DNA from 3 places in the Marinobacter salarius genome. Region 3 is predicted to be linked to each of the others. Evidence: predicted binding sites of a transcription regulator. Region 3 holds the regulator's gene; each other region holds the start of a gene.

Region 1 (8,011 bases), 1.2 Mb from region 3:
ACGGAGGGGTGGTCTGGATATTAATCCATGGCGCAGCACCAACCCGGAGGAGGCAGTAGGGCCACGGTTGATCAGGCAGTAGGTGTAAAGGCGGGAACGGTCAGGAATCCTCTTCCTGACGCAGTCGCTCGGCGGCATCCTCGAGTGCAGACAGGATGGACTCCCGCTCCCGTTCGGTGATTTTTTCCGAATCCAGGTACATGGCAAAGCCATTGCGTTCGTGCTCAAGGAAACTGCGGTTGGGGCCCATGTCGCGGCGGAAATCCACCACTTCGTAGATGGAGACCGGGCGGCCGAAGCCTTTCACCGTGATCTCGCCCTTGTCGCGGCACATGATGCGGTCCTTGATCAGCGAGAAGGTTTCGTAGGAGATCAGGATTTCACCGGGTTCAGCCAGGGATTCCAGGCGGCTGGCCAGGTTCACTTCCTTGCCGATGATGGTGTAGTCCATACGGTTCTCGGCGCCGAAGTTGCCAACGGTGGTGTAGCCTGTGCTGATGCCCATGCGGATTTCCAGCGGTGTCTTGATACCCTGGCTGCGCCATTTCTGCCGCATGATTTTCATGTGTTTACGCATTTCCACCGCCATGGACACGCAGGCGAAGGCATCTTCTTTCTGGCCCCGGCTGGTGGGGTCACCGAAGAAAATCATGATGGAATCGCCAACGAACTTATCGATGGTGCCGCCGTATTTGAGGGCCACTTCCGACATTTCATTGAAGTAGTGGTTCAGCAGTTCCGTCAGTGCTTCCGGCTCCATCTCTTCGGACAGCTCTGTAAAACCCTTGATGTCGGAGAAGAAAACGGCCAGTTTCTTGCGTTGTGTTTCCAGCCGCACGTCCCTTTCGCCGGTAAAGATGGACTGCCACACCTGCGGTGACAGGTACTTGGAGAGTTTGTGGGACAGGGCAATGGATTGTTCCCGCTGATTCTGGATCTGGGTTTTTGCCATCATCAGCGCGCGGGCCTGCTGATGGGAATAGAACGCAGTCACACAGATATAGAGGCCGGTGGCACTGATCGCGATAATACTGGTGATCATCGGCGACTGCAGCGACTCGGCGGGGCCCACGATGGCAACGCCGATGGCGCCGCAGGCGGCCATGATCATGGTGCCTAGCAGCCACTGGCGGATGCCGCCCACAATCAGGCAACTGAACATCAACATCAGTACCACGGCCACGGAGGGTATGGCGATCAGGCCGATGCAGCCGACAAATCCGCCCCCGATGGCGCAGTCCAGCAGCAGCATTTTCTGGCGGATACGGGGTGAGTTGCGAAGGAACGTCCTGCGGGTGAGCTGATGGGCGATGTGTGGCCAGGTAAGGGCGCCGGCAAGCAACCACAGCATCCAAAGGCCGAAAATGTCCTGGAGTACACCGGAGACTATAATGCCGGCAGTCGCCGTATACGCCAGTATTCTGCCGTTGTAATCCGGCATGGGGGGAATGGCAATCGGATGGTTCTGCGCGTCAAGCACGGCGGCCTTGCTGGCACTGGTACTGGCGTTACGCAGGTCAATCGGTGCGCTCATCATTCAGAAACGGATCCGCCCGACGAGCATATCTCTGAACATCACCCAATCGCCCATCAAACTGTACAGTGGGTGTTTGAAGGTGGCGGGTCGGTTTTTCTCGAAGCCATAGTGGCCAACCCAGGCAAATCCGTAGCCGATGACGGGCAAGAGCAACAGATAGAGGAACTTGGCCGTTACAATGGCATAGAGTGTGACGAGGATGACCAGTAGGCTGCCGACGAAGTGAAGCCTGCGGCAGTTTACATCGCTATGTTCTTCAAGGTAGTACGGATAGAAGTCCGCGAAACTGCGGAATGTTTGCTGTTGGCTCATAGGGCGTCTACCGGCTCGCTTATCGTTTTTAAGGTAGATAGTACTGTCTGATAGTGGAAAGTACTTAGACTAAAGACTAACAGTAAACCATCTGTCCCACAATTCATACGGTCGTTTGGCCCGAACTGACGTATTGAAATCAACCAAAGCGAGGCGATATGACAGCAGTAATGGAAGCCCTGTTAAACCGATCTTCAGAGCCACGCCTGGAGGCGCCAGCACCGGACCCGGAAACGCTTGAAAATGCCTTTGCCTGCGCCGCGAGGGCACCGGACCATGCGCTGCTTCGGCCCTGGCGGTATCTGGTGATTGAGGGAGACAAGGCATTGAACGCCCTGGGCGAATTGTTTGCTGCCACCTGTGGCGACGACGCCTCGGAAAAGGAACGGGAAAAACACCGCAAGAAGGCATTGCGGGCGCCTATGGTGATCGTTGGCATTGCGTGCTATCAACCCCATCCCAAAGTGCCGGAGATCGAGCAGTCCATGTCGGCCGCGGTGGGGATGGGGTATTTGTTGCTGGCTCTGGAGTCCGCCGGGTTTGGAGGCATGTGGCGTACCGGTGCCATGGCGCACGATCCAGCTATCAAACGAGGCTTGGGGCTGCAGGACAATGAGATCATAACCGGGTTCCTGTATACCGGCAGTGTCAGTGCGAACAAGCCCAGCATACCCAGGCCTGACCCCAAAGAGTTTGTCCGGCGCTGGCCCCACTAGTTGCCGCCCCGTTGCCCCCGCCCCGGCGCGGGGGAAATCCCTTGCCGCTTTCCGCCCTCAATTTACGATTCGGATAAGCCGATACCTGCCTCAGCCCGCACACCGCAACACCTCCTGAAAACTGGCATTGCGATTGCTTTTACCTCTGCAAGAACGCACAAACGGCAAAACGACCAACGCCGTGTGCAGGAATCGGAGGCACTATGGCAATTTCCCTGGACAAAGCATTAGGCATTCATCAGCACGCCCTGGAAGGCAGGGTAAAGCGTGCGGAGGTGTTGGCCAACAATCTCGCCAACGCCGATACCCCGGGCTATAAGGCGCGGGATGTGGACTTTCAGGCGATGATGCAGAAGGCCCAGGACAGCATGAGTGGTTTCGGCATGACCCGTACCCACGAGTCCCATATGGACACCTCGCCCATGGGCGCCGACAGCGAATTGCTCTATCGGGTACCGCACCAGCCGTCCGTGGACGGCAATACGGTGGATGCCCAGCAGGAGCAGACCCGCTTCATGCGCAATGCCATGGATTACCAGGCCAGTTTCCAGTTCCTGGACGGAAAGGTTTCAGGCATCAAAAAGGCACTCTCTGGCCAGTAAAACTGGGCGCAGCCATTAACTGAGGAGCACCATCATGTCTCTGGGTAACATTTTCGACATCGCCGGTTCCGGTATGACAGCCCAGTCTCTGCGGCTGAACACCACTGCGTCCAACATTGCCAATGCCGAGACGGCCAGTTCCAGTACGGATCAGACCTATCGCGCCCGCAAGCCTGTTTTCGCGGCGATACAGCAGTCCATGCTGAATCCGTCTCAGCAGAGCATGGCGTTTGGCAGCGACAACGGCCCGGGGGCAGGCGTTCGGGTTGAAGGCATCGTCGAGAGCGATGCCGAGTTGCAGATGCGCTACGAGCCCGATCATCCCGCCGCGAACGAAGATGGGTATGTGTTCTACCCCAACGTCAACGTGGTTGAAGAGATGGCGGACATGATGTCGTCGTCGCGCAGCTTCCAGATGAATGTGGACATTATGAACAGCGCCAAATCCATGATGCAGCGTATCCTGACCCTGGGTCAGCAGTAACCGAGCGAGGATTGAATCATGAGCGTAGTGAATAACACGACAGACGCTTCGGATGTGCTGAGCCAGTATCGAGTGCAGCAGGACCAGGCCAAGAGCGGAAGTGAGCTTGGCAAGAACGAGTTCATGGAATTGATGATCGCTCAGCTCAAGAACCAGAACCCTCTCGAACCTCAGGACAACGGCGAATTCATCTCCCAGCTGGCGCAGTTCAGCTCCCTGGAGGAAATGCAGAGCCTGTCCGGCAGTGTCGACGATATGGCCAGCCAGTTCCGCTCCACCCAGGCGTTGCAGGCCTCTGCGATGGTCGGGCGTACGGTCTTGGCACCATCATCCATAGGTGTGCTTGGCGCGGACGGTGAGATTTCCGGCAACGTTTCCGTTCCGGCAACCACTTCCGGGTTGAGGGTATCCATTGAGAATGCATCCGGTGAACGGGTGCGGCAGATTGATCTGGGTGAGCAGCAGCCGGGCCAGGCAGCGTTCAGCTGGGACGGCAAGGATGGTAACGGCAACAGTTTGCCACCAGGACGCTATAAGGTGGTGGCAGAAGCCTCGTACCCCGGCGGGCTTGAGCAACTCGGCACCATGGTCAGCGCCAATGTGGACAGTGTGTCGCTGGGGCAGGGTGGCAGCATTACTCTGAACCTGGCCGGCATGGGCTCCATCGCGCTGCAAGATGTTCAGCAGATTAATTGATACCGGTGAAACAGTAAGAGGTGGAGTATGGGTTTTAACACAGGTCTTAGCGGTTTAAGGGCGTCATCGGTTGATCTGGATGTCACCGGTAACAACATTGCCAATGCGAGCACAGTAGGTTTCAAGAGCAGTCAGGCGCAGTTTGGCGACCTGTACGCTAGTGGTTTCCTGAGTGCCGGCACCAATCCGATTGGGGACGGTGTGCGGGTGCAGGACGTGAAGCAGAATTTTGGGCAGGGCAATATCAGTTTCACCGACAACGGCCTGGACCTTGCCATCAACGGTGACGGTTTCTTTGTGCTGAATAATGGCGGTGAGGTGCGGTATTCCCGTGCCGGCCAGTTCGGTGTCGACAAAGACGGGTTTGTCACCAATAACCAGAACATGCGGGTTCAGGGCTTCGTTGCCGATGAAGACGGTAACCTTTCCGGTATTCGTGGTGATCTGCAGGTTGAAACCGATAATCTGGCGCCTCGTCGGACCACGAATCTACGCTCGGACCTGAACCTGGATTCCCGGGAAACCGTGTTGGAACGCCGAGTTGCCGATATGGGTGATTACACGGCGCCCGCCGGCTCCACCGGTTTTCCGTCTGAAACCTTCGAAATCACCTACGCAGATGGCAGCGTGGTGAGCGTGCCCATCAACGCGGCGGGATCAACTGATTTCTCAGCGGCTGACGTTGTGGATGTGCTCAATGGGCAGGACGGTCTCTCTGCCTCCGCGACCACCACCTATGAGGGGATGTCCGAGGCGGACTTGAACGCCGCCATTGCGGCTGGCAACTTCAGCTTTGACCTTGCGGTAGGCGGGGTCACTGTGCCCGTTGATACGACAGGTGTGACCGATGCGGCTTCGCTGGTCACTGCAATTAACAACGCCCAGGCGCCGACGATCTCGGCGTCGCTCACAGGCGGTAACCTGAGGCTGATCGACAACCGTGGCAACAACGTCACCGCCGGTTTTACCAGCGACGGCCCGAACCAGGCACCGGAGACAACCGTTGGCACGGTGAGGCCGCAGGCCGATCGGGAGATTACCGATATTGCGTCAACCAGCGGCGCCACGAACCTCACGGATTCATGGAACGCACGCAACATTGAGATTACCAACCAGTTCAATCCGCTGGATCAGCGTACCTACAATCACGCAACATCGACCACCGTTTACGACAGCCTGGGTAACTCTCACGAGATGACCCAGTTCTACGTCAAGCAGCCAGCACCGGGTAATGGTGTGGGTGTCAGCGAGTGGTCAGTGTATTTGCAGATAGACGGTGAATTTGTTGCGGGCACCGATCAGAACCCCTATCAGGCTCGCTTTGACCAGGATGGGGAGCTGCAGTCCGTGAATGGTGACCCCAATGGCGAAATTCTGATCAGTGACTGGACGCCGAAAGACGCCGATGGCACGCCGAACGGCGCTGACGGTCCTCCAGCACCCGGAGAGGTTATCACCACGCCGATTCCAGAGCCCCCCACCACCTCGGCCTTCGTTCTGGACCTTGGCAATACCACCCAGTACGGGAGCAACTTTGGCGTAAACGACCAGCGCCAGAACGGGTATGCCACTGGCAGGCTGTCGGGCCTGGATGTGTCCGACCAGGGCGTGCTGTTCGCCCGCTACACCAATGGCCAGTCGCAGTCCCTGGGGCAGGTGGCCCTTGCATCGTTCAACAACACTAACGGACTTTCGCCTGTCGGGGAAACCACCTGGGTTGAAACCTTCGAGTCCGGCCAGCCCATTATCGGTGCACCTGATACCGGAACCCTGGGGTCGATCAAGGCCAGTTCCATCGAGGAGTCCAACGTGGATCTTTCGGCGGAACTGGTGAATCTGATCATTGCCCAGCGTAATTACCAGGCTAACGCCAAGACGATTGAAACCTCCGATGCGGTTACCCAGACCATCATCAACCTCCGCTAATTCTGAAATGTGAACATGGCACAACTCCTGCTTGGGTATAGGAAAGACTGGAAACAGTCAATATTCCGGCAGGAGTTTTCCCATGGACAAAGCCCTCTATATAGGAATGTCCGGCGCCAAGCAGAACATGCTGTCCCAGCGCGCCCACGCCAATAACCTGGCAAACGTCAGTACCACGGGTTTCAAGGCGGATTTCGCCCAGGCCCGCAGTATGCCGGTTTTTGGTGAGCATCATCCCACCCGTGCCTATGCCATGGCCGAGAGGCCCGGAACAGACCTGGCCGCCGGTGCATTGATGGACACTGGCCGCAAGCTGGACGTCGCCGTAGAAGGTGATGGCTGGCTGGCCGTCCAGAATCAGCAGGGCGAGGAAGTATTCACCCGTTCCGGCAGCATGCAGATCGACGTCAATGGCCTGATGCGTCTCTCCAGCGGAGAGATGGTCATGGGTAATGGCGGACCGGTGGCGCTGCCGCCGTTCGATAATGTGCAGATTGGCGCGGACGGAACCATTTCCGTGGTTCCCGTTGGCGGTCCGCCGGACCAGTTGGTTGAGGTGGATCGACTGAAGCTGGTGAACCCACCCCGGGACGCGCTGGAAAAAGGTGCAGATGGCTTTATCCGTCGCAAGGCGGACCAGGCGCTGGATGGTCCAGAGCCGCCTGATGCCAATATGCGCGTCGCGTCGGGGTTTCTGGAAAGCTCTAACGTCAACGCCGTGGAAGAGATGATCTCCAACCTGCAGTTGTCCCGTCAGTATGAAATGCAGGTAAAGATAATGACCACCGCCAACGAGAATGCCGAGGCGTCGGCACGACTGTTGCAGAACCTCTGATAAACCCTATGAACATCGCCCGGGTGAGCGCAGAAGCGGCAAAAATCGGCCGCATTGAAAACGCCCCCGGCAAGGAGTAGACGACATGCATCCAGCACTTTGGGTCAGCAAAACCGGGTTGAGCGCGCAGGACACCAATATGTCCACGATCTCCAACAACCTGGCTAACGTGAACACCACTGGTTTCAAACGCGACCGCGCGGTGTTTCAGGATCTGCTGTACCAGATCGACCGGCAACCCGGTGGTCTGAATACCCAGAACTCGGAGCTGCCGTCCGGTCTCCAGTTGGGTACCGGTGTTCGCATCGTCGGCACCTCCAAGCAGTTTTCCCAGGGCAACCTGGAAGTCACCGAGCAGCCCCTGGATATGGCCGTGAACGGCCGCGGATTCATGCAGATCCTGCTCCCGGACGGGCAGATCGCCTATACCCGCGATGGCCAGTTCCAGTTGAACTCCAACGGCGACATCGTTAACCCGGACGGCTACCTTCTTGAGCCCAATATCAATGTTCCTGAGAATGCCACCAACATCACTATTGGCAAAGATGGCACGGTTACAGCTGTGACGGATGATCAACAGGCGCCACAGAATCTTGGCCAGATTACCCTTGTTAATTTCATTAACCCTCAGGGCTTGCAGGCCATCGGCAACAACCTGTTCAAAGCCACCAATGCCAGTGGAGATCCGGCGGAAGGTGTGCCAGGTCTCTTAGGTCTAGGGTCTCTGGAACAGGGCATGGTGGAGTCCTCCAATGTGGAAGTTGTGGAAGAATTGGTCAACATGATTACCACCCAAAGAGCTTATGAGATGAACTCGAAAGTGGTCTCCGCAACCGACCAGATGCTCCAGTTTATTACGAATAATATAGGCTAACCCTGAGAGGGCGCAGGGAGAAGAGTTAT
Region 2 (8,011 bases), 1.5 Mb from region 3:
AAACCGGCCAGCAGGTGTTTCAGCAAACTCTGGGACCGCTCAATACCCCCGTGCCAGGAGTCATAACAGTGCAAAACGCTCAAAAACGCCCAATCAGAGCGCACAGTTAACGAATAAAAATATTTGCCCATGACCTTGAGAAACGGCTATTCCCCTGCTCGCAAGGCACTTCCCGTGACCCTGGCAAATTTATTGCAACGACACTGATGGAACCGTTTTGCTGACAGCGTTAAAGAGAAAGGCATCCAATGCCTGTACATCGAGGAAACCATCATGAATTCGCCAGAACCCCTTCGCATCCTTCTGATCGACAAGGACCCCGAACGGGCAAGCCAGGTTTGCCAGGCGCTCAGACATGAGGGCCATGAAGTCATTCGCCAGCGCCCGGATGCTACCGGCCTGACCGCAGCGGTTGCCCGCGACCAGCCGGACATGGTGATCATTGATATGGACTCGCCCGACCGGGATACCCTGGAGAACATGAGTACCCTCAACACTCACGCACCCCGGCCCATCGTGTTCTTCGCCGACCAGCCCGGTGACCGCGCCACCATCCATGCCGCAGTGAAGGCGGGGGTCAGCGCCTACGTTGTCGACGGCATACAGCCGGACCGGGTTCGCTCGATCATTGACTCAGCCGTAGCGCAGTTCGAGTCCTTTCAGGCACTGAGGGCCGAGCTGGAGGAAACCCGCTCGGCACTGGAAGACCGCAAGGTTATTGAGAAAGCCAAAGGTCTGATCATACGGCATGAGAACTGCGATGAAGAAACAGCCTATCGTATGCTGCGCAGCTCTGCCATGGAGCACAGCGAACGCCTGGCAGTGATGGCGGGGCGCGTTATCAAGCTGTTGGAAAGACGTAGTCAGGGATCGGTCGGTGCCATCCAGAAAGCATCCTGATCAACGCTTTTAGGAGCATCCATGGTTCGTCCAACCCCGCTTCACAAGCATCCCGGATTCAATGTCCGCCTCGGCTTTGTGCCACTGCTGGATAGCGCGCCACTGATTGTTGCGCGAGAGCTGGGGCTGTTTGATGCCGAAGGGCTGGACGTGGAACTGGTGCGCGAAGGCTCCTGGGCGTCATTGCGCGACAAGGTCAGCTTTGGCCTGCTGGACGGCGGCCACATGCTGGCGCCAATGCCGCTGAGTATGTCCCTGGCGACCGACCGCCCCAAAGTGCCCGTTGTGGTCGGCATGGTGCTGAGCCGCAACGGCAACGGGATTACCCTCAGCGCTCGGCTGCATCACGAACTGATCCATTCAGCCACGGATCTGGAGAACCCCATTGCCACCGCTCGCGCGCTGATACGCGTGGCCAGGGGCAGGGGCGAGCCAATACGATTGGCCTCCGTGGCGCCCTGGTCCAGCCATGATCTTCAGCTCCGGGACTGGCTGGCCTCTGCCGGGCCAGATGCGGAACAGCACGTGCAGATCATCCCGGTATCCCCGATACAGATGGTGGATGCGTTTCGATCAAACACCATCGAAGGCTGCTGCGTCGGTGAGCCCTGGAACAGCTTGCTGGAGTACGAGAAGCTGGGGCATATTCTCCATTCCGGCCACCAGATCTGGCAGAACGCCCCGGAAAAAGTTCTGGGTATGCGCGCCGACTGGACGGAGCAGCACGAGGTGATGCACCGGCACCTGTTGCGGGCACTGCTTGCAGCCTGTCAGTGGCTGGACAACCCTCACAACCACGGCCTGCTACGGGACATCCTGGCCAGGCCCGAGTATCTGGGAGAACAGATCAACGTGCTGGATAACCACCCGTACAGTCTGTTCCATCCGCGATTGCATCAACACTTTTTTCGCCACTCCGCCAACTTCCCCTGGCTGTCACAAGCCCATTGGCTGGCAACCCGCCTGACGCTCCGGGGTCAACTCGGCCCGGTGGACGGCGCCATGGTTCGTCAGGTCGTCCGGCCGGATCTGTTCCGCAACGCCGCAGCTTCCATGGGCATTGACGCACCGGTTATCGACAGCAAGACCGAGGGCCGGCACCAACTCCCCTTTACCCTGTCGGGGCGCTACGGCCCCGTGGATGTTGCCAGCGACCGCCTGTTGGGAGAGCACCTCCACGACTGGCTGGCCGACAACCCCATGGCTACGCCCAATAAAGAAGCGTCACGCACTAAAACAGCCACGAAATCCCGCCCTCAATAACACTCATTTTTGTGTTCATTTATTATTATTTATAAATATCAATAATTTAAAAACATGGCACGCAGACTGCTTTGTCAACATGGACGATCTTGCATTCACTGCGCGTGTAAACAGCAGTGACGAAAACTGACAGAACATCAGGCATTGAGGCCTGCGCCCCGGAAACGGGGGGCAGGCTTTTTTTTGTCTGAATAATACTCCGGGAGAGCACCATGCAACTGAGAACACTGGCAGCGACATTCTTGATCTTGACGGCGGCGTGCTCTGCACACGCCGACATCGGCCCGGCCGAAAAGCCGGACCTGAAACTCGGTTTCATCAAACTGACGGACATGGCGCCACTGGCCATTGCCTGGGAACAGGGATTTTTCCTGGATGAAGGCCTGTTCGTGGAACTCGAAGCCCAGGCCAACTGGAAAGTCCTGCTCGACGGCGTTGTGACCGGCACTCTTGATGGCGCCCACATGCTGGCAGGCCAGCCACTTGGTGCGACCATTGGCTACGGCACCCAGGCGGACATCATCACCGCCTTCAGTATGGACCTGAACGGCAACGGCATTACCGTATCGAACGATGTCTGGGAGCAAATGCGCCCACACATTGAAGACGGCAGCGACGGCAATCCCGCTCATCCGATCAGCGCCACTGCTCTGAAACCGGTCATCGACCAATACCGTGACAAGGGCGAGCGTTTTCGCATGGGCATGGTTTTCCCGGTGTCCACCCACAACTACGAGCTTCGTTACTGGCTCGCTGCAGGCGGCCTGAACCCGGGCTTTTACGCCCCACAGCGTGGTGACACCAGCGGCAACATAGACGCCGACGTTCACCTGTCGGTCACGCCGCCACCGCAAATGCCGGCCACCATGGAAGCGGGCACCATTCAGGGCTATTGCGTGGGTGAGCCCTGGAACCAGCAAGCGGTGTTCAAAGGCATCGGTGTGCCGGTCATCACCGACTACGAGATCTGGCCCAACAACCCTGAGAAAGTGTTCGGCGTTACCGAAGACTGGGCCGAGCAGTATCCCAACACCCATCTCCGGCTGCTCCGTGCACTGATCCGCGCCGCCCACTGGCTGGATGAAAATGACAACGCCAACCGTGAAGAGGCGGTGAAAATCCTGTCCCGCTCAAGCTACGTGGGGGCCGACGAGGAAGTGATCGCCAACTCCATGACCGGCACCTTCGAGTACGAGAAAGGCGACGTACGCAAGGTACCGGACTTCAACGTGTTCTTTCGCTACTACGCCACCTACCCGTATCCCTCCGATGCCATCTGGTACCTGAGCCAGATGCGTCGCTGGGGCCAGATTGCCGAGCCGAAGTCCGACGACTGGTATATGGAAACCGCAGCCAAGGTCTATCGCGCGGATATCTACAAGGAAGCGGCCCGAACCCTGATTGAGGACGGCACGCTCAAGGCGGAGGATTTCCCGGACCTGGATGCGGAAAACTTTGCGCGCCCGCACCAGGGCGAGCTGATCGACGGCGTGGCCTTCACTCCGAGGGAACCGAACGCCTACATCGACAGCTTTGAGATTGGCCTGAAAGGCTCGCAAACCCCTTAAGACTTGAGTGTCAGGAGACATCACATGACCACGCTCAGCCAGACCGATTCATTATCATCAGGCCAACGCTGGCTCCGTGCGCTGATAGAAAAGTTGTTCGGCCAGAACCTGGCCGAAACCTTCCGCCAGCTGCTGCTGCCAGCCATCGGTATCGCGCTGTTCCTGGGGTTCTGGCACCTGGCCGCGCCCCAGGTGCAAACATCGCTGGGCGCCTTCCCGGCCCCTGCCGATGTGTTGGAGCAGTCTGGGCAATTGTGGCAGGAGCACAGCAACCAGCGAGACCGGGCCGCCCAGTTTGTCACCATGCAGGAGGAGCGCAACGAACGCATCCTGGCAGAGAACCCGGGCGCGGAGGTGAAAATCCGCGACTATCCCGGCGCACCCACGTTCATCGACCAGATCTTCACCAGCCTCGGCACCGTGCTGGCCGGTTTTGTGCTGGCCACCATCATCGCCGTGCCGCTGGGTATCATTATCGGCCTGAACCGCCACTTCTCGGCGGCCATCAATCCTCTGATCCAGATCTTCAAGCCGGTATCGCCACTGGCCTGGCTGCCGCTGGTCACGATGGTGGTCTCCGCCACGTATGTCAGTGATGACCCGATGTTCGAGAAGTCGTTCCTGACATCGATGATCACCGTCACTTTGTGCAGCCTCTGGCCGACGTTGATCAACACGAGCGTTGGGGTTTCAGCGGTAAATCCCGATCTTTTAAACGTTTCAAAAGTGCTGCAACTGTCATTCTGGACTCACGTTCGCAAGGTCGTGTTGCCGTCATCTGTTCCGATGATCTTCACCGGCCTGAGAGTGTCCCTGGGCATCGCCTGGATGGTTCTCATAGCGGCCGAAATGCTGGCTCAGAGCCCCGGCCTCGGAAAATTTGTCTGGGACGAATTCCAGAATGGCAGCAGTGAATCCCTGAGCCGAATAATGGTGGCGGTACTGGCCATCGGTTTTATTGGCTTCCTTCTTGATCGAATCATGTTGTTGATTCAGAAGCGGGTTGCCTGGAACGAGTAGCCTCTGACTTTGGTGAAGGCCGCACCGGGCGGTATTGGCCTCCCGGGACACGCGGTGAATACGTCCCTGTACGCTCGACAAAAACATCCATGTTTTTGACGGTCCCGGGAGGCCAATACCGCCCGGCGCTCCGCAAGTTTTGAGGAGATTGTTATGAGTAAGTCGCATCTTGAATTGACCAATGTGCAGATGGCCTTTGATACAAAAGATGGGCCATTCGTAGCACTGGAAAACGTCGACCTGAAAATTCGTAAAGGCGAATTCGTTTCACTGATTGGCCACTCCGGTTGCGGTAAGTCCACTGTGCTGAATATTGTGGCCGGCCTGCTTCAGGCTACCCGCGGTGGCTGTGTGCTGGACGGGCATGAGGTGAACACACCGGGGCCGGAACGGGCGGTGGTGTTTCAGAATCACTCGTTAATGCCCTGGCTGACGGTGTATGAAAACGTTGAGCTGGCCGTTCAGCAGGTATTCCGCAAATCCATGAGCAGAGCGGAACGGAAAGAGTGGATTCTTCACAATCTGAAACTGGTCAACATGGACCACGCTCTGGATAAACGCCCCGGAGAGATCTCTGGGGGTATGGCCCAACGGGTCGGGATTGCCCGGGCACTGGCGATGAAGCCCAGCGTACTGTTGATGGACGAGCCTTTTGGCGCACTGGACGCGCTGACGCGTGCCCACCTGCAGGATTCGCTGATGAAAATTCAGCAGGACCTGAACAGCACGGTGATCATGATTACCCACGATGTGGACGAGGCGGTGCTGCTGTCGGACCGCATTGTGATGATGACCAACGGGCCGGCTGCCACCATCGGGGAGGAGTTGCACATTGAGCTGGAGCGCCCCCGCAACCGGGTCACCCTGGCCGACCATCCAGAATATGTGCGCTACCGTCAGGCGGTATTGTCCTTCCTGTATGAAAAACAGCGCTTCCCCGGCAAAGGCGAGGATGAACAGGATAAGCCCACCGCTGAAGCCGAAGCGGCGTCGCAGGAAGACAGCTCACCGGATGTCGATAACGAGCATTCTGAGAGCCCGGTTCGCCGCATTGCATGAAATCAAACGGAGAAGCTCGCGCCCTTCAGAAGCACTCATCCGGTGCACGTCGCCCTGTCAGAGCGCACAGTTTTCGGGCCAAGCTCAAAGCGATATCTTTCAACTTACTGTAAATAAAGGACTAATAATTTTGGCACGGCGTTCGCTACTGTAGATACAGGGAAGAATGTCCCGGCTAAGGATCGGCCGGACCATCAGATCATTGTTGTTGGCATTGGCGCCGGACCATCGAGTTCCTTCGGGAATCAGATGCTCCGGCTTTTTTCGTTTCGGGCACAAGAAGGGCACCACGATCATGAGCGCAAAGGCAGAACAGACTCTCGTTATCTGCGGGCACGGCATGGTGGCCCAGCGTCTGCTCGAAAAACTGGTTGCTCAGCCGCATCGGCCTTTTACACGCATTGTGGTGTTCAATGGCGAGGCAAGCCCTGCCTACAACCGCATCCAGCTTTCGGCCCTGCTGGCCGGCGATGCCAACGAAGACAGTCTGCAATTGCAGCAACCGGACTGGTATCAGCACAACAGCATCACCGTGCACCAGGGGGATCCCGTTACCGCCATTGACCGGGAAGAACGCACGGTTACCACTGCCAGCGGGCGGACTCAACACTACACCAGCCTGGTGCTGGCCACCGGTTCCCGCTCCGCCAGTCTTGGCCTGGAGGGCGAGGGCCTGGAGGGTGTCATGGGTTTTCGTGACCTGAAAGACACCCGCCAGCTGATCCACACCAGCCAGCACCAACGCCGCGCGGTGGTCATCGGTGGCGGTTTCCTGGGTCTGGAGGCGGCTGAAGGCCTGCGCAGCCGGGGTATGGCGGTTACCGTTCTGCACCGCGGCAGTCATCTGCTGAACCGACAACTGGACGAGACCGGCGGCGCGCTGTTGAAACAGGCCCTGACCGAACGCGGCCTGGCAATTCGCACTCAAACGTCCCCAGTGGCCCTTCTCGGTCGCAACCTGGTGAGGGCTGTGCAACTGGATGATGAAACCCTGATCAGCACCGACCTGGTGGTGATTGCCGCCGGAATTACACCAAACACTGAACTGGCACGGGAGGCAGGTCTGGATTGCGAACGCGCCATCTGCGTGAACCCGCAACTGCAAACCAGCGACCCGTACATCTATGCCCTGGGGGAATGCTGCCAGCTGGAAAACCAGACCTTCGGGCTGGTAGAGCCGGGCTACCAACAGGCCGATGTGCTGGCACAGGTGTTGTGTCACTCCGACAGCGAAGCTGCCTTCGAGCCATCCACCATCCCGACGCGCCTGAAAATCAGCGGCATCCCGATATTTTCCTGCGGCCAGACCGAGGCAGGCCCCGACACCGAATCCGTGGTCTGGCAGGACTACGACACCAATCGCTACTGCCGCCTGCTGATTCGCGACCAAAGACTCACAGGCGCCGTGCTCTTCGGTGAAACCAGCGACGGCCCCTGGTACAGCGAACGCATTCAACAGGCCGATGACATCAGCCCTTACCGGGCCCATCTGGCCTTTGGCAAGCACTACTGCGAAGCCGCGTAAAGCGGCCGGGAACAGAGAGAGGAATTACCATGAGCAAGAAAACCCTGATCGTGATTGGCAACGGCATGGTCGGCCACCATTTCCTGGAACAGTTGGTGGAAACCCCGGCAGCGGCCGACTTCGACATCAAGGTGTTTGGTGAAGAGAAACTGCTGGCGTATGACCGGGTTCACCTGTCCGAGTACTTTGGTGGTTCCACCCATGCCGACCTGGCCATGGGCACCGCCGACTGGTACGCCGAGAACCACATCGACCTGCGCCTGAGCGAACAGGTAACCGGCATCGACCGCGCCAATCAAACCATTACTACACCGATGGGCGATTACGCCTACGACGAACTGGTGCTGGCCACCGGTTCCTATCCGTTCGTGCCGCCCATCAAGGGCAACGAGCACCCCCATTGCCTGGTGTATCGCACCCTGGAAGACCTCGACAGCATCCGTGCCAGCGCCGACGGTGTTAAAACCGGCGTAGTGGTGGGCGGTGGCCTTCTGGGTCTGGAAGCAGCGAATGCACTCAAGAGCCTGGGCCTGGACGCCCACGTGGTGGAATTTGCACCCCGGCTGATGCCGGTGCAGCTCGACAGCGACGGCGGTGCCCTGCTCAAACGCAAAATTGAGGAGTTGGGTGTGCAGGTACACACCGAGAAAGCCACCACTGAAATCGTTGAAGGCGA
Region 3 (8,011 bases):
GACGACGCAGGTAGCGCAGAACCACGTCGATGCTGATGTCCGGACGCACCGTAATGGTGTCCGTGTTCATCAGGCCGCCGGCGGTGTCTTCCGGGTAGGAAAGTACTTCTTCGACGCGCTGACGGTCCTGCTCGTCCATGGTGTCCAGGACTTCCTGGATCACCGTGTCGGGCAATTGTTGCAGTAAGTCGGCCAGATCGTCCGACTCGAAATCCTCGATGATGTCAGCGAGTTCCTGAGCGTTTAGCTGGCTCAGGAAGTAACCTCGGATATCGTCGTTCAGATACTGGAGGACTTCACCTTCAAGCTGCTTGTCGACCAGGTTCCAGAGCAGGGCGCGCTGGCGGGGTGGTGATGATTCCAGCAGGTGGGCGATGTCACTGGGGCTCAGGCCGCCATTCAGGATGCGGGCGACCTGTTTCAGGGCGCCACTGTCCAGCGCTTCGCTCAGCGAGCGAAGACGTTGGCGCGCCTGGCTTTTTTCCAGAATATCGGTCATGGATCACCCACAGTCAGAAAACCCTCGTATTATAGCGGAGTTAGGCGACATAGGTGAGGAAGAGTTGTAGGTGAATGCCGTAGACGGGCACGTATGTCCAGTGTGGAGCTGGTTATTCGCCTTCCCCGAAGTAGTCATTGATCAGCGTAACCAATGCATCGACAGCGTCGGATTCATCCGGACCGTCCACAATCAGCTCTACCTCTGTCCCCTGGCTGGCGGCGAGCATCATTACCGGCATGATGCTTTTGGCGTCCACCTGTCTCCCTTTGCGGCTGATTTCAATACTGCTGTCGAACTCAGATGCCTTGGCAACCAGTTTGGCTGCCGCTCGGGCGTGGAGCCCGAGTTTGTTGATAATGGTAATGGGGCGGCGGATCATAGGCGGTTCAGCTGTTCCTGCTTTGCAGGTGGGGCAGCTCGGTGTGGCGAACCTGCACGTTGCTGTATTTGCCCGAGAAATAGCGGCCGAGCTGGTCGCAGATATAAACCGAACGATGTTGGCCACCGGTGCAGCCGATGGATATGGTCATATAGCTGCGGTTGCTGTCTGCAAACGATGGTAGCCAGTTTTCCAGGAATTGGGTCAGGTCTTCGACCATCTTACGGCTCAACGGCTCCTTTTCCAGGAAATCGATGACCGGCTGGTCGGTGCCCACGAACTGTCGAAGGCTGGTGTCCCAATAGGGGTTGGGCAGGCAGCGCACATCGAACACATAGTCCGAATCCAGTGGCACGCCGTGCTTGAACCCGAACGACTGGAACAGCAGCGCCAGTTCCTGGTGGCGCCTTCCCGCGACCCGTTGCTTCACCATATCCCGGAGCTCGTACATGGACAGCCCTGTGGTGTCGATGTAAAGGTCTGCCAGTTTTGACAGGGGCTCCAGAAGTTTCTTTTCGTTGCCAATGGCCTCCCGCAGGGAGGTTTTGTCATCACTCAGCGGGTGCTTCCGGCGGGTGGCATGGAAGCGCTGCAACAGAGACTGTTCATCGGCGTCGAGATAGATGACCTCGATGGTTACGCCGGTGTCCTGAAGGCTGCGGTAGATATCCTCGAAGTTGCTCAGCTCCCCGGAGAGGTTACGGGCGTCGATGCTGACCGCCATCTTTCCCAGCCGGCCAGGAGAATTCTGGTTGGTGGCTTCCTGCGTGAGAGGGAACAACAGGCCAATAGGCAGGTTGTCGATGCAGTAAAAGCCCAGGTCTTCCAGAACATGTAACGCGGTACTTTTCCCGGAACCTGATCGGCCGCTGACGATGATCAGTTTCATAGCCCGTTCACCTTGGATGTGGAGTTGTTCAGCTTGTTTCGGCTGTCATCCGGCGATAGAGAGAGCCTGCATCAGTGCACTGACGCAGCTGGTCGCAGAATGCACGTTCGTTGAACTTTTCGGCTAGCTGACTCAAAAGCTCAAGATGCTCGCTGGTGGCTTCCTTGGGGACAATCAAGGTGAAGACGAGATCCACCGGCTGGTTGTCGATAGCATCGAACGCAACGCCTTCTTCCAGGGTCAGCAAAACGCCGACCACGTGATCCAGCCCTTCCAGTCTGCAGTGGGGGATCGCGATGCCCTGTCCGATACCCGTGCTCCCCAGTCGCTCCCGTGCGACCAGGTTGGTGAATATCTGGGTGTCGCTGAGCAAAGAGTCGTGTTGCTGGATCTGCTCGGCAATGGTTTCCATAACCCGCTTTTTGCTGGAGGCAGGCACCCGGCAAAGGGTTAGCTCCGGCGCGAGAATGTTCTCGATAGTCAGGGATGTGTCGGTCATGAATCGACTGCAGTTCCGTAAAAAAAGGCTGCGGCACGTGTTGCATGGTTAGCCAGTGCCGCAGCTCGATTAACTGTCATGCAGGGGTGCGTCCTAGCGGGCGCCGTTCCCATGCATCCGGTCTACGTTCTTTTCCTTGTGCTTCAGGATCTGCCTGTCCAGCTTATCTACCAGTCCATCAATGGCAGCGTACATATCGCTGTTTTCGGCCTTTGCGTGAATCTCACCACCTATCACGTGAAGCGTAGCTTCCGCCATCTGGCGCACTTTTTCCACCTCAAGGGTAACCTGGCAATTGCTGATATGGTCGAAGTGCCGCTCAAGCTTTTCAAATTTGCCTGATACGTAATCTTTCAGTGCGGGAGTCAGTTCTACGTGATGGCCTGAAATATTGAGTTGCATAGGCTTCTCCTGTTTTCAGCTTACCGGCACCCGTTAGGATGCCGGCTGTGTGCCACAGCGTTATGCTGCAGGCGGTATATTTTCAGGAAAGGGCTCTCCCCGTGAGGCGGGGAACAGACGCTTTCTACACCAGTCGCTTTCGCTCGTTGGATGGAGGAATGTGCATTGCCTCGCGATACTTGGCCACGGTTCGTCTAGCCACTTTGATACCCTGGTCTCCTAGCATGGCTGCAATTTTACTATCGCTCAATGGCTTTTTCGGAGTTTCCGTTGCAATCAGCTTTTTGATCATCGCGCGGATTGCCGTGGATGAGCACTCTCCACCCTCGTCGGTACTGACATGGCTTGAGAAAAAATACTTAAGCTCAAATATGCCTCGCGGTGTGTGCATGTATTTCTGGGTGGTGACGCGTGAAATGGTCGACTCATGCATTTCCACCGCCTGGGCAATATCAGAAAGAATCAATGGTTTCATGGCTTCCTCGCCATGATCCAGGAATCCCTGCTGGTGCTCGACAATACGGGTGGCCACCTTGAGCAGGGTTTCGTTACGGCTTTGCAGGCTCTTGATGAACCACTTTGCCTCCTGCAACTGGTCCCGCAGGTACGTGTTGTCGGCACTGCTGTCCGCCCGCTTTATAAGAGAAGCATAGCTTGCATTCACACGAATGCGCGGTGCAATTTCAGGATTCAGTTCCACGCGCCAGCGCTCATTGTGTTTGCGCACGATCACATCGGGAATGACGTAGTCCGGCTCGGCCTGGTCCAGAGTGTCGCCAGGGCGCGGATTCAGTCCGGTAATAAGGGCCAGCACATCCCGTAGCTGTTCTTCCTTCAGGCGGCTGCGACGTAACAGTTGGGCGTAATCACGGTTACCCAGCAGGTTTATGTAGTGGGTAATCACCAGTCGGGCCTGAGCCAGCCAGGGTGTTTCCGGGGGCAGCTGATTCAGCTGGATCAGCAGGCATTCCTGCAGATTACGGGCGAACACGCCGGGTGGATCGAAGTGCTGCAGGCGATGAAGAACGGCTTCCACTTCGTCCAGTTCCAGCGGGTCTTCATCGGATTCGTCCACCATGCCTGAGTGAATTTCCTCAAGCGGAGACGTCAGGTAGCCGTGGTTATCAACCGCATCCATCAGGGCGTGGGCAATGGCCTGATCCCGCTCGCTCATGGGCGTCAGGTTCAACTGCCATTCCAGGTGGTCCTGAAGCGTTTCAGTGGGGGAGTTGCGGGTTTCGAAGTCGTTGTCGTTTTCGTCGTCGTTACGGGCCGCTGAAGCTGGAGCGGACTGGTAAATGTCATCCCAGGCGGTGTCGACGGGAAGGTCATCAGGAATGGTGTCGGGGCTATCCGTTTCTGATGACCAGTCAGGTCCGTTTTCGGATTCGTCCCAGTCCGTTGCGGTGTCGGAGGTGGTGTTGGATTCCTCGGTTGACGCTGTTTCAGAGGACTCGTTGTCATTGTCCGTGGATTCCGGACTCTGGTTGTCGTCGTCTTCCGAGGTTTCCAGCATTGGGTTGGATTCCAATGCCTGCTGGATTTCCTGCTGAAGGTCCAGGGTGGAGAGCTGCAGAAGCCTGATAGCCTGTTGCAGCTGGGGCGTCATGGTCAGGCTTTGGCCCAGCTTTAACTGTAATGAGGCTTTCATAACCATGGTTCAGGATCCGTCACTCGGTCTCTCTCTTCCGTCACTCAGGCTCTCTCTTTACGTCACTCGGGCGCTCTCTGGAGCCGGGGTTGCATAAAAACTCTTTGTATGCTGGCTACTTGCCGCACCAAGCAAGTTCTTTGCCGAGTGTACTACAGGCGAAACTCGTTGCCCAGATACACTTCCTTGACCTGCTGGTTGGCCAGTATATCGTCCGAGTTGCCAGAGGCAATGATATGGCCGCCACTGACAATGTAGGCATTCTCGCAGATATCGAGGGTTTCCCGCACGTTGTGGTCGGTGATCAGTACGCCGATGCCCTTGTCCCGCAGGTGCCGGATGATCTGCTTGATGTCGCTCACTGAGATGGGATCGACCCCAGCGAAGGGCTCGTCCAGCAGGATGAATGCCGGCTCCATCGCCAGTGCGCGGGCAATCTCCACCCGTCGTCGCTCGCCACCTGACAGGGCCATGCCGACGCTATCGCGGATGTGGGTGATGTGAAACTCTTCAAGCAGTTCCTCCAGCTTAGCCTCCCGGTCCGCGCGCTTGAGTTTGCTGCGGGTTTCCAGGATGGCCAGTATGTTGTCGCGCACGGTGAGCTTGCGGAACACCGATGCTTCCTGGGGCAGGTACCCGATTCCCTTTCGGGCACGGCCGTGCATGGGCAGGGGCGTTATGTCCTGATTGTCGATGGTGATTCGACCGTTGTCGGCGGGAACCAGGCCAACAATCATGTAGAAACACGTCGTTTTGCCCGCGCCATTGGGTCCAAGAAGGCCGACTATCTCGCCGCTGCGAATTTCCAGGGAAACGTCGATGACGACCTTCTTCTGCTTGTAGCTTTTTGCCAGGTTACTGGCCCTGAGAACTGCCATCGGTATCCTGTTCGCCGGAGTTGTTGTCTGGATTGTTGTCTGGATTGTTGTCTGGATTGTTGTCGGGATTGCCGCGTGGCTGTATCACCATCTCGACCCGACCGCTGCCATCGCCCTGATCGGCGGAGCCTTCCGCCGTCACAACACGTTCGGCGCTATCATAGTGAATGATATTGCCGCGGAACAGGTTGCCGCCCTGTTCGATAACGGCTTCGCGTTTAAACGTGACCCGATTGTCCGAGGCGGACCAGGTGATCGTCAGGGCGCGGGCGTCGGTTTCGCCCTGGCCTTCCATTGCCGGCTGGCGGTAGCGTGCCGGGGTACCGGTGGCTTCAATGCGGCTGACGCCATTTTCGTCCCGGTGGAGCACAACCTTGTCCGCCACGAGGTTGGCGTCGCCCTGGCTCATTTCAACCGAACCGGTATAGGTTGCAATGCCCTGACCTTCGTCGAGCCGCGCGTTGTCGGCGTTGACCGTGATGGGTTGATCGGACTCCAGATCAAAGGCCGCGGCGAATGGCATGCCAACGGTAAGTGTCAGTGCCAGAACAATCGCTGAGAGTACCGGGCGCGAAGCAACCGATTGGTGTCCCTTGCGGTGAGGGTGGGGCATGAATTTACTTGCCGGGCTCATAGCGTCCTTCCACTTGAGAGTCGAGTTCGAGGATTCGGTCATCAATCCAGGCCTTCATGCCGGTTGCGCGGGTCAGGCTGAACGAATCGGTCAGTTTCACCGGAGCGTCTGTGTAAACAGTACGCTCTGCGTTATCCAGTGTCAGCGTCGACGTGGTTAATGTCAGTGGGCGCCCACCTTGGGCTTGCTGGGACACCCGAACATCCCCGGTCAGGTGGACCAGGTCGTCAGCTTCCATGAACTGGCCTTTGTTGGCCTGGACTTGCCAGGGTGCGTCACCGGGTTCGCCGTAAAGCGTCGCATTCGGCGATTCCATGATGGTCTCGCTGCGGGCCTCGAATTGCTCAATACGCGGGCTTTCGAACTGTGCGGTAAGCTGCCCGGTCTCATCGAAAGAGAGGTAGCGACCATTTACCACGAAACCGTCTGGCTCCGATTCTCCTCTCAGCGCGGCGGCATCCACCGGCTCTGATGACTCGTCACTTTGCCAGAGCAGGAAAAACAGTGCCACTATCGTGAGGGCCAGCCCCAGGGTTCGTACCCAAGGCCGTGCATAGAGGGCTTGGGCGGCCATTCAGTCCTGCTCCAGGTAGGGTTGCAGGCTGGCATTGAGTTGCCCGCAGGCACAGAGCAGCAGTTCACAGGCTTCACGGACTGCGCCGCTGCCCCCCGCGGCCGACGTGCAAAAATCCGCGTGCTGGCGCACCAGCCAGTGGCCATTGGGTACCGTTATGCCTAGCCCGGCATAGCGGATCGCGGGCAGGTCCGGAAGGTCGTCGCCCATGTAGGCAATCTGGTGTGGCGCGATCTCCAGCCGTCCCGCCAGTTCCCGCAGGGCGACTTTCTTGTCCTCACGGCCCTGCATCAGGTGCGGGATGCCGAGGTCGTTCATGCGTTTTTCCGTCAGCGGCGAACGTCGTCCGGTAATGACAGCAACGTTGATGCCGGCAGCCATAACCTGTTTGATGCCCAGGCCGTCGAGAATGTTGAAGCCTTTGATCTCGTCGCCCGAGGCGCTGAACAGCAGAGTGCCGTCGGTCATGATGCCGTCCACATCCAGGGCCAGGAGGCGAATGGCAGCGGCTTTCTCGATCAGGTCCGCTGGCCATTGAGGGCGCAGAGTGTCGGCCATCAGATCACTCCCGCCCGCAATAGGTCGTGCATGTTGATAGCGCCAGTCAGTTTGCCGTCGCGATTGATGACGGGCAGGGCGTTGATCTTCAGCTCTTCCATCATGTTCAGTGCCTCGGCGGCCAACTGGTCATCGTGGATCACACGCCCGTTGCGGGTCATGACCTCGGCAATCGGCGTGTTGTGAATGTCCACGGAGCGATCCAGGGTGCGGCGCAAGTCGCCGTCTGTGAACACGCCGACCAGGTCTCCCCCGGTATTGATGACCGTCGTCATACCCAGGCCCTTGCGGGAAATCTCCAGCAGGGCGCCGCTGAGGGTGGTGCCTTCCTGCACGCGGGGGATCCGGTCCCCGGTGTGCATAATATCGGTGACACGCAGCAGCAACCTGCGGCCCAGGCTGCCGCCGGGGTGTGAAAGCGCAAAGTCCTCTGTGCTGAACCCACGGGCTTCAAGCAGCGCCACGGCCAGGGCATCGCCCATCACCAGAGTGGCCGTGGTGCTTGAGGTGGGGGCCAGTCCAAGGGGGCAGGCTTCCTGGGCAACGCTGATATCCAGGTTGGCAACGGCCTCCCGGGCCAGGATGGAGTTCCCATTGCCCGTCATGCTGATCAGCGGGGCTCCCATGCGCTTGATTAACGGTAAAATAGTCAACACTTCGCTGGTGTTACCGCTGTTGGAAATGCCCAGGACCACGTCCTGACTGGTGATCATTCCCAAGTCACCGTGACTGGCTTCGCCTGGGTGTACGAAGAACGATGGCGTACCAGTGCTGGCGAGGGTGGCGGCGATCTTGTTACCGATATGGCCGGATTTTCCCATGCCGGTCACAACAACACGACCCTGACACGCCATGATAACTTCGCAGGCGCGAACGAAATGGTCATCAATCCGGTCGGTCAGGGCGTGGATGGCCTCACGCTCGATCTCGATGGCTCGCAGGGCGGATTCTCTGAAGGTCTGGCTGGTCTCGGTGTTCATCTGGCTTCCGGGTTCGAAATGTTGATGCTTTTCATCGTGGCAAAAGTATATCACTTCAATGGCTG

Evidence for each region. The regulator sigma-54, encoded in region 3, starts transcription at its own class of promoters, with help from an activator protein. The targets are predictions, from matches to a motif close to ANTGGCATNNANNTTGCTNT.
Region 1: flgB (flagellar basal body rod protein FlgB) is a predicted target of sigma-54. The motif match lies at 2,686-2,705, and genes of this name have one in related genera.
Region 2: R1T46_RS03185 (CmpA/NrtA family ABC transporter substrate-binding protein) is a predicted target of sigma-54. The motif match lies at 2,217-2,236, and genes of this name have one in related genera.

What each region holds. Positions count from the first base shown of each region.
Region 1 covers NZ_CP136693.1:3,394,408-3,402,418, reverse strand. Annotated here, with positions in the region: gene queF (NADPH-dependent 7-cyano-7-deazaguanine reductase QueF) at 1-82, shown strand, start outside; gene R1T46_RS15710 (adenylate/guanylate cyclase domain-containing protein) at 101-1,537, opposite strand; gene R1T46_RS15705 (DUF962 domain-containing protein) at 1,538-1,849, opposite strand; gene R1T46_RS15700 (nitroreductase) at 2,008-2,565, shown strand; gene flgB (flagellar basal body rod protein FlgB) at 2,769-3,167, shown strand; gene flgC (flagellar basal body rod protein FlgC) at 3,202-3,651, shown strand; gene R1T46_RS15685 (flagellar hook assembly protein FlgD) at 3,670-4,347, shown strand; gene R1T46_RS15680 (flagellar hook protein FlgE) at 4,375-6,273, shown strand; gene R1T46_RS15675 (flagellar basal body rod protein FlgF) at 6,356-7,108, shown strand; gene flgG (flagellar basal-body rod protein FlgG) at 7,194-7,982, shown strand.
Region 2 covers NZ_CP136693.1:679,185-687,195, forward strand. Annotated here, with positions in the region: gene R1T46_RS03175 (ANTAR domain-containing response regulator) at 274-900, shown strand; gene R1T46_RS03180 (CmpA/NrtA family ABC transporter substrate-binding protein) at 922-2,163, shown strand; gene R1T46_RS03185 (CmpA/NrtA family ABC transporter substrate-binding protein) at 2,376-3,731, shown strand; gene R1T46_RS03190 (ABC transporter permease) at 3,756-4,751, shown strand; gene R1T46_RS03195 (ABC transporter ATP-binding protein) at 4,941-5,810, shown strand; gene R1T46_RS03200 (NAD(P)/FAD-dependent oxidoreductase) at 6,106-7,335, shown strand; gene nirB (nitrite reductase large subunit NirB) at 7,365-8,011, shown strand, end outside.
Region 3 covers NZ_CP136693.1:2,216,630-2,224,640, forward strand. Annotated here, with positions in the region: gene mgtE (magnesium transporter) at 1-499, opposite strand, end outside; gene R1T46_RS10245 (HPr family phosphocarrier protein) at 612-881, opposite strand; gene rapZ (RNase adapter RapZ) at 889-1,770, opposite strand; gene ptsN (PTS IIA-like nitrogen regulatory protein PtsN) at 1,799-2,269, opposite strand; gene hpf (ribosome hibernation promoting factor) at 2,363-2,671, opposite strand; gene R1T46_RS10265 (RNA polymerase factor sigma-54) at 2,796-4,322, opposite strand; gene lptB (LPS export ABC transporter ATP-binding protein) at 4,475-5,200, opposite strand; gene lptA (lipopolysaccharide transport periplasmic protein LptA) at 5,178-5,723, opposite strand; gene lptC (LPS export ABC transporter periplasmic protein LptC) at 5,818-6,408, opposite strand; gene R1T46_RS10285 (KdsC family phosphatase) at 6,409-6,966, opposite strand; gene R1T46_RS10290 (KpsF/GutQ family sugar-phosphate isomerase) at 6,966-7,946, opposite strand.